DNA from 2 places in the Kitasatospora sp. NPDC088134 genome. Region 2 is predicted to be linked to the other one. Evidence: riboswitches for the same ligand, from Rfam matches in the RefSeq annotation. Region 2 holds a riboswitch; the other holds the start of a gene.
What was found. Region 2 has a riboswitch for cyclic di-AMP ahead of ACIOHG_RS06200 (NlpC/P60 family protein). Riboswitches for the same ligand answer to the same signal wherever they lie in the genome.
Positions count from the first base shown of each region.

Region 1: another riboswitch for cyclic di-AMP. It lies ahead of ACIOHG_RS35345 (family 16 glycosylhydrolase); the one in region 2 lies ahead of ACIOHG_RS06200 (NlpC/P60 family protein).

Region 1 covers NZ_JBIUTD010000038.1:50,500-54,704, reverse strand. The annotation lists gene ACIOHG_RS35350 (DUF732 domain-containing protein) at 129-602, shown strand; gene ACIOHG_RS35345 (family 16 glycosylhydrolase) at 677-1,813, opposite strand; cyclic di-AMP (ydaO/yuaA leader) riboswitch at 1,831-1,983, opposite strand; gene ACIOHG_RS35340 (NADP-dependent isocitrate dehydrogenase) at 2,316-4,205, shown strand, end outside.
Region 2 covers NZ_JBIUTD010000003.1:81,905-86,109, forward strand. The annotation lists gene ACIOHG_RS06190 (NYN domain-containing protein) at 1-161, shown strand, start outside; gene ACIOHG_RS06195 (NlpC/P60 family protein) at 354-1,391, shown strand; cyclic di-AMP (ydaO/yuaA leader) riboswitch at 1,767-1,929, shown strand; gene ACIOHG_RS06200 (NlpC/P60 family protein) at 1,940-3,001, shown strand; gene ACIOHG_RS06205 (NlpC/P60 family protein) at 3,213-4,205, shown strand, end outside.

The DNA.
Region 1 (4,205 bases), on a different contig from region 2:
CGCGACGCCTGAGCGCGGTGCCGGGCTGTTCCGCTCCGCGGCCGGTCGGAATGCGCTTTCCCGTTGTCCTCCCGGGCTGACAGAATCCGGCGTCCGATCTTGTACGACCGTCCCAGGAGAACCCCACCGTGGCCAGAACCGGCCTGCTCGTCCTCCCGCTCACCGTCCTGCTGGCCGCCCTCGCCGTCGGCTGCACCTCGGCCCCCGCCACGCCCGGGACGGCCGCCGACTCGCCCAAGCAGGTGCTGCCCGTCGCGCCCTCGGTCGCCGACCCGGCGCTCCCGTCGCCGGAGCCGAAGTCGACCACGGTGCCGAAGCGCGACGAGGAGACCTACCTGGCCGTGGTGCGTGCCTCCGACCCGGAGCAGCACGAGTTCCAGGGCCGCTCCGACCAGCAACTGCTGGCGGTCGGCGACGGCTGGTGCGGGCGGGTGGCCCCCGGTGCCGCGCTGGCCGACAGCGCCCAGTGGATCGTCGGCCAGGGGTACACCACCCGGCAGGCGCTGGCGATCCTCTCGACGGCGCAGGTCAACCTCTGCGGTGCGAAGTACGACCTGGTGATGAAGTGGCTCAAGGACGGCACCCCGGGCTTCGCCGTCTAGGAGCGTCGCCTATGGGCCCGGGCCGGCCCCGCCGCCGGTGTCGGTCGGGCGGCGAGGTCGGAGGGAATGCGGGGTCAGCCGGCCTTCCAGAAGCGGACCGAGTCGATGGTGATGTCGGCGGAGGAGCCGACCGCCGGGGTGGTGCCGCCGAGGGCGGTCTCGGACTGCAGGACCCAGTGCATCGGGGTGTTCGGGACCCGCGAGGTGGAGTGGCCGATCAGCTTGCCGTCCAGGTAGAACTTCAGGTCGTTGGCCTGCCACTCGATCCGGCTGACGTGCCAGGCGCCGGCCACCGGAGTACCGGCGTTGTAGGCGTCCTGGTCGCTGCCGGCCGTCGCGCCCTGGCGGTGCATGAAGGCGCCGACGTTGCCGCACAGGTCGCCCTCGGGGAAGTCGATCTCACCGTCGCGCGGCCAGGTGTAGGAGTCCGGCCAGAGCAGCCACGCCACCTTGTAGCCGGTCGCGCAGGTCGCCTTCCAGGTGACCTCGTAGGTGCCGTAGGTGGTGTTCTGCGGCAGCTTCGGGGTGGGGGCGGCGACCCAGGTCCCGGCGCCGTCCCGGTTGAGGTGGATGTTCAGCTGCCCGTCGGCGATGGACAGCGTCCTGGCCGGGTCGTACGTGCCGTTCTTCGAGGTGTCCTTCCACCCGGACGGGTACGCCCACCACTTGGCGTCCACCGCGGCCGGCAGCCCCGTGCAGTGGCTGGTCTGCAGCGGCCCGTTGGCGCTGCAGCCGGTCCAGCCGCCGAGCGGCACCGAGGCGGCGGTGAAGTCGTCCTGCCAGGTCGGCACGCCCGGAACGGTGCCGCCCGCCGTCGGCGTCGTGGACGCGGTCGGCCGGGGCGTGGCGGTCGCGGACGGGGCGGAGGGGGCGGAGGGAGTGGCCGGAGCGGAGGCCGTCGGCGTGGCGAACGGCGACCGGCTCGGCAGCGGCGTCGTCGGGTCCGCGGACGGAGCCGGCGACTGGGCCGGCGCCGAGGTCGTGGCGGCCGTCGGGTTCGGGGACGGGGCGGACGGGCCGGTCGGCGTCGGTACGGCGGTGGTCGGTGTGCCGGTGGTCGGCGCGGCGGTGGCCCAGCTGCGGTGCTTGGCCGGGCGGTGCTGCCCGGCGGCGTCGGCGGTGTCGGGGCCGGCCAGGGCGAACGCGGCGACGGCGAGGCCGGTCGCGGCGGTCGCGGCGGCCACCCTGGCAGGGGAGGCGGAAAGGCGCATGGTGGTGTTCCTCGGCGACGCCTGCGAGGTGAGCTGTCGGGTTCGGGCCGCGCGAGTGGCCCGGCCGTCCGTGGGACGGCTTCACCCCGAGCCGCGGCCGTCCGCGGGTGTGCGGGGGCCGAGGCGTACTGACCTGGTTCCCCCGCTCCCGTCCGCTTCGTGTCTCGGTGTGCCGCTGCCGGGTGGACGGGATTGGGCGTCCCGGCCGCGGGGCCCGCAGCTCGGCGGGCGTCGGAGCAGGCTAGCTTCTGGGCGTGTATAAGACAATTGTCGCTCCGCCGGGGCGCCCGCGGAGCGCCCGAGGCGTGTCCACCGGGCGCCCGCCGCGCATTCGCCGCGCGCCCGCCGAGCATGCGCAGGGCACCCGCAGCGCTTTCGCGGGGCGCCCGGAGCCGGTCGCGGCCCGTTCGGCGGACGGCGCGCGGGGGGTTGGTTGCGGAGATGCCCCCGGAACGAGATATCTTGACGTCAAGACGTTGCAGACGTGGAAGCTGGAGCTACGGTGACTGACTCGACCATCATCTACACCCACACGGACGAGGCCCCGGCCCTCGCCACGTACTCGTTCCTGCCGGTCGTCCAGGCCTACGCCTCGACCGCCGGTGTGCGCGTGGAGACCCGGGACATCTCGCTGGCCGGTCGGATCATCGCCGTCTTCCCGGAGTACCTCCAGGAGGACCAGCGCATCGCGGACGCCCTCGCCGAGCTGGGCGAGCTGGCCAAGACCCCCGGCGCCAACATCATCAAGCTGCCGAACATCTCGGCCTCCGTCCCGCAGCTCAAGGCTGCCATCGCCGAGCTGCAGGCCCAGGGCTACGCGCTGCCCGAGTACCCGGACGACCCGCAGACCGACGAGGAGCGCGACGTCCGCGCCCGCTACGACAAGGTCAAGGGCTCCGCCGTCAACCCGGTGCTGCGCGAGGGCAACTCCGACCGCCGCGCCCCGCTGTCGGTGAAGAACTACGCCAAGACCCACCCGCACCGGATGGGCGCCTGGACGGCCGACTCGAAGACCAACGTCGCCACCATGGGCGCCAACGACTTCGCGTCCACCGAGAAGTCCACCGTCATCGCCCAGGACGGCGCGCTGCGCATCGAGCTGGTCGCCGAGGACGGCACCGTCACCGTGCTGCGCGAGAAGGTCCCGGTGCTGGCCGGCGAGGTGGTCGACGCCTCGGTGATGCGCGCCGCCGCCCTGAACGAGTTCCTGGCCGCGCAGGTCGCCCGCGCCAAGGCCGAGGGCGTGCTGTTCTCGGTGCACCTCAAGGCCACCATGATGAAGGTCTCCGACCCGATCCTGTTCGGCCACGTGGTCCGCGCCTTCTTCCCGAAGACCTTCGCCGCGTTCGGCGCCGACCTGGCCGCCGCCGGTCTGAACCCGAACAACGGCCTCGGCGGCATCCTGGCCGGCCTGGACAAGCTCCCCAACGGCGCCGAGATCAAGGCGTCCTTCGACGCCGAGCTCGCCGACGGCCCGGCCCTCGCCATGGTCGACTCCGACAAGGGCATCACCAACCTGCACGTCCCCAGCGACGTCATCGTCGACGCCTCGATGCCGGCCATGATCCGCACCTCCGGCCACATGTGGGGCCCGGACGGCAACGAGGCCGACACCCTCGCCGTCATCCCGGACAGCTCCTACGCGGGCGTCTACCAGGCCACCATCGACGACTGCCGTACCAACGGCGCCCTCGACCCGGCCACCATCGGCTCGGTCCCGAACGTCGGCCTGATGGCCCAGGCCGCCGAGGAGTACGGCAGCCACGACAAGACCTTCGAGATCCCCGCCGCCGGCACCGTCCGCCTGGTCGACGCCAACGGCGAGACCGTCCTGGAGCAGGCCGTCGCCGCCGGCGACATCTTCCGCGCCTGCCAGACCAAGGACCTGCCGATCCAGGACTGGGTCAAGCTGGCCGTCACCCGCGCCCGCGCCACCGGTGACCCGGCCGTGTTCTGGCTGGACGAGAACCGCGCCCACGACGCCGTGCTGATCGAGAAGGTCAACAAGTACCTGCCCGAGCACGACACCGAGGGCCTGGACATCCAGATCCTGTCCCCGGTCGAGGCCACCAAGCTCTCGCTGGAGCGGATCCGCCGCGGCGAGAACACCATCTCGGTCACCGGCAACGTGCTGCGCGACTACCTGACCGACCTGTTCCCGATCCTGGAGCTGGGCACCAGCGCCAAGATGCTGTCGGTCGTCCCGCTGATGGCGGGCGGCGGCCTGTTCGAGACCGGCGCCGGCGGCTCCGCCCCGAAGCACGTCCAGCAGCTGGTCAAGGAGAACTACCTGCGCTGGGACTCGCTCGGCGAGTTCTTCGCGCTGGCCGCCTCCTTCGAGCACCTGGCCGCCACCACCGGCAACGCGAGCGCCCAGGTCCTCGCCGACACC
Region 2 (4,205 bases):
AGACCGCGGACGAGCTGATCCGCCGGCTGGTCCGGGCCGAGCCGCAGGGGCGGCCGGTGGTGGTGGTCTCCGCCGACAAGGAGGTCGCGGACGGGGTGCGCAAGGCGGGGGCCCGGCCGGTCGCCTCGGTGCTGCTGCTGAACCGGCTGTCCCGGGGCTGAGCTGGGCCGACGCCCCGTCAGGACACCGCCCGGTGACCGGAGTGTGTCGGTGTGGTGAAGGCGGGCCGGGAAGCGGTCCGGGGCCGCCCCGGGAGTGGACGCGGGACAGCGACTTCACTAGGGTCTGGCGTCAAACCTATATTCCGGATTTCACTCCCCCGGGTGAGTCCAGCAGGAAGAAGGAGCTCCCCCTTGGCCTCCCACCGCCGTCCCAAGCAGCCGAGCCGTGCGCGGGTGTCCGTGCTCACCGCTGCCGCCGCGACCGCGGTCGCCCTGTCGGCCCAGGTGAGCGCGCACGCCGCGCCCGCCCAGCCGAGCAAGGACGAGGTCAAGGCGCAGGTCGACAAGCTGCTGGACGAGCAGGAGCAGGCCGCCGAGAAGTACAACGGCGCCAAGGACCGGGCCGACCAGCTGCGCAAGCAGGCCGACCAGCTGCAGGACCAGGTCGCCCGCAGCCAGCAGCAGTTGACCGAGCTGGCCTCCGGGCTGGCGGCGGTGGCCGGCGACCAGTACCGGCAGGGCGGCGTCGATCCGTCGATGCAGCTGATGCTCTCCTCCGACCCGGACAAGTACCTCACCCAGGCCGCCTCCTTCGACCAGGCCGCCAGCACCCAGGCCGAGACGCTGAAGTCGCTCAAGGACCAGCAGCGCCGCCTGGACCAGCAGAAGGAGGAGGCCGCCCAGGTCCTGCACGAGCTGGACGGCCAGACCCAGGCGCTGAACGACGCCAAGAAGGACGTGCAGACCAAGCTGCAGGAGGCGCAGAAGCTGCTCAACCAGCTCTCTGCGGCCGACCGCGCGGCCATCCTGCGCGGCACCGACGGCGCGGCCTCGCGCGGCGCCTCCCGGATCGACCCGTCCACCCTGCCGCCGGCCTCCGGCTACGCCGCGACCGCGGTGTCGGCCGCGCTCAGCAAGCAGGGCGCGGCGTACGTGTGGGGCGCCACCGGCCCGAGCACCTTCGACTGCTCCGGCCTGATGGTGTGGGCGTACAAGCAGGCCGGCGTCGGCCTGCCGCGCACCTCGCAGGCGCAGGGCAGCTACGGCACCAACGTCGGCAAGGACTGGTCCAACGCGCTCCCCGGCGACCTGGTGATCTACTACGGCGACCAGCACCACGTCGGCATGTACATCGGCAACGGCATGGTGGTGCACGCGCCGCACACCGGCGACGTGGTGAAGGTGATGAAGGTCGACGCGATGCCGATCTCCACCATCCGCCGGGTCTGACCCCGCGCGGGTTCCGTTCTGACGGTCCGAAGAATCGGACATATGCCCCCAGTGGGCGACAATTGACGCGATGTGACACGCCCGGGCGGTCGAGATCCTGCTGTGATCTGCGACACGCCCGGCGTCGCGTTTCCGGGCCGAATCGCGGGGTGAATCCCGCATTGGGTAACTCCGTGATCACGTTCGGTCATATTTTCAAAAGAATTTGATCCAGAATCAGATTTTCTTCCGACAAGGATTTGAACGGATCACGGATCGGTTACTAGGGTCTTACCTCGACCACCGCAGAGTCGATCGCCCAAGGGGGGCGGCGGCGGAGGTCGCCGCCGAGTCCGTGACGCAGCGGGCAGACCGTCAACACCGGGTCTGCCGACGGGGATACCCCAGCCGGGGTGCTGTCGAACGGAGCCGGGGAACCACGTTCCCCCGGGGTGAATCGGTGCCAGGTCCGGCCGCCTCGGCGGTCGGTGAGGCACCGTAGGGCTTCTTCCGGCCCGAACCCGTCAGCTCACCCGGTAGGCGGTGTGAGGAAGAAGGAGTCCGCCTTCGTGGCGTCCCATCGTCGTCCCAAGCCCGCCAGTCGTACCCGGGTCTCGATTCTCACCGCCGCCGCGGCCACCGCCGTCGCGCTCTCCGCCCAGGGCGGGGCGCACGCCGACCCGGCGCCGACCAAGGACCAGGTCAAGGCGCAGGTCGACCAGCTCAACGAGCAGGCCGAGGTCAAGACCGAGAGCTACAACGGCGCGGTCGAGAAGCAGCAGGAACTGCAGAAGCAGGTCGGGCAGTTGCAGGACCAGCTGGCCCGCCAGCAGGAGCAGGTCACCACCGTTCAGCAGAGCCTGGCCGGGATCGCGGGCGAGCAGTACCGGACCGGCAACGTCTCGCAGACCATGCAGCTGATGCTCTCCAGCAGCCCCGACGCCTTCCTCGGACAGGCCGGGACGCTGAACGCCGTCGGCTCCACCCAGGCGGACCTGCTGAAGAGCTTCAAGGCCGAGCAGGCCAAGCTCGACGGCCGGCGCAAGGAGGCGGAGGCCAAGCTCGCCGAGCTGGACACCACCACCAAGGCGCTGAAGGCCGACAAGGACGACATCCAGGCCAAGCTCGCCCAGGCCCGCGACCTGCTCAACACGCTCACCCAGAAGGAGCGCGACGAGCTCGCCGCCGCCGAGGCGAAGGCTGCCTCCGACTCCCGGGCGCAGGCCGAGCGGGCCTCCCGGGACACCGCCCGCCCCGACCTGAACGCCCCCGCGCCCAGCGGCTTCTCCGGCAACGCGCTCGGTGCGGCGACCTCCAAGATCGGCAGCTGGTACTCGTACGGCGCGACCGGCCCGACCACCTTCGACTGCTCCGGCCTGATGCAGTGGGCCTACGCGCAGGCCGGCGTGTCGATCCCGCGCACCTCGCAGGCCCAGGCGAGCGCGGGCACCAACATCGGCAGCAACATCGCCGACGCCCGCCCGGGCGACCTGATCATCTACTACGGCGACATGCACCACGTCGGCATGTACGCCGGCAACAACCAGATCGTGCACGCGCCGCACACCGGCGCGCAGGTCCGCTACGAGTCGGCCACCTCGATGCCGATCAACCGGATCGTCCGGATCTGACGGCCCGTCCGAGGCGCTCGGCCCGGTACCCCGCACGGGGTGCCGGGCCGCTTCCGTTCGGATGTCCGATTCGCGGTCGAATATTCGGGACTGTCGGGGTTTGGACTGGATCGGCCGGACTCGCTAACCTCTGCCCCCGGGCCCCCGCGAGGACGGCCGCCCGATCCACGGGCGGCGGCGGAGGCCGGCCGCAGGAACGGAGTCGTCGCGCGTGTCCGTGCATCGTCGCCCCCCACTGCCCGGTGTCCAGCGCCTCGCCCGCGCCCTGGCGCTGACCGCCGCCGCGACCGGCGCGCTCGGCCTCACCGTCGGCGCGGCCGGTGCCGCCCCGGCCGACCCGCCGAGCCGCAGCGAGGTCAAGGCCCAGGTCGACCAGCTCTACGAGGAGGCCGAACGGGCCTCCGAGACGTACAACGCCGCGCAGGAGCAGCTCAAGCGCCTGCAGACGGAGGCCGGTTCGCTGCAGAACCAGGTCGCCGCCGGGCAGGACGAGCTGAACCGGACGCGCGGTGCCCTGGCCGCCGTCGCCGCCGCCCAGTACCGGTCCCAGGGCCTGGACCCCGCGGTGCGGCTGATGCTCGACAACGATCCCGCCGCCTACCTGGCCGGGGCCCGCTCGCTCGACCAGGCCACCGCCCGGCAGGACGACGCCCTGCACGAACTCGCCGACCGGCAGCGCCGGTTGGACCAGCGCCGGCAGGAGACCACCGCCAAGCTGGCCGAACTGGAGGGCGTCCGGCAGCACCTGGCCGCCGCCAAGGACGAGGTCCGGGAGCGGCTCGGCAAGGCGCAGCGGCTGCTCAACAGCCTGGCCCCCGCCGAGCGGGTCCGGCTGGCCGCCGACGACGCCCGGGAGGCCGAGCAGCGCGCCACCCGGGGCACCGACCGGCTCGACCTCGGCGACCAGCCGCCGTCCTCCGACCGGGCCGCCGCCGCGCTGCGGGCCGCCATCTCCAAGATCGGCTCGCCGTACGTCTACGGATCGACCGGGCCCAGTACCTTCGACTGCTCCGGTCTGATGTACTGGGCGTGGCGGCAGGCCGGAGTGACCCTGCCGCGGACCTCGCAGGAACAGGCCTCGGCCGGCCGGCGGGTGAGCCTCGCCGACGCCCGGCCCGGAGACCTGGTGATCTTCTACAGCGACAGGCACCACGTCGGCATGTACGCCGGCGGGGGCGTCGTCGTGCACGCGCCCTACCCCGGC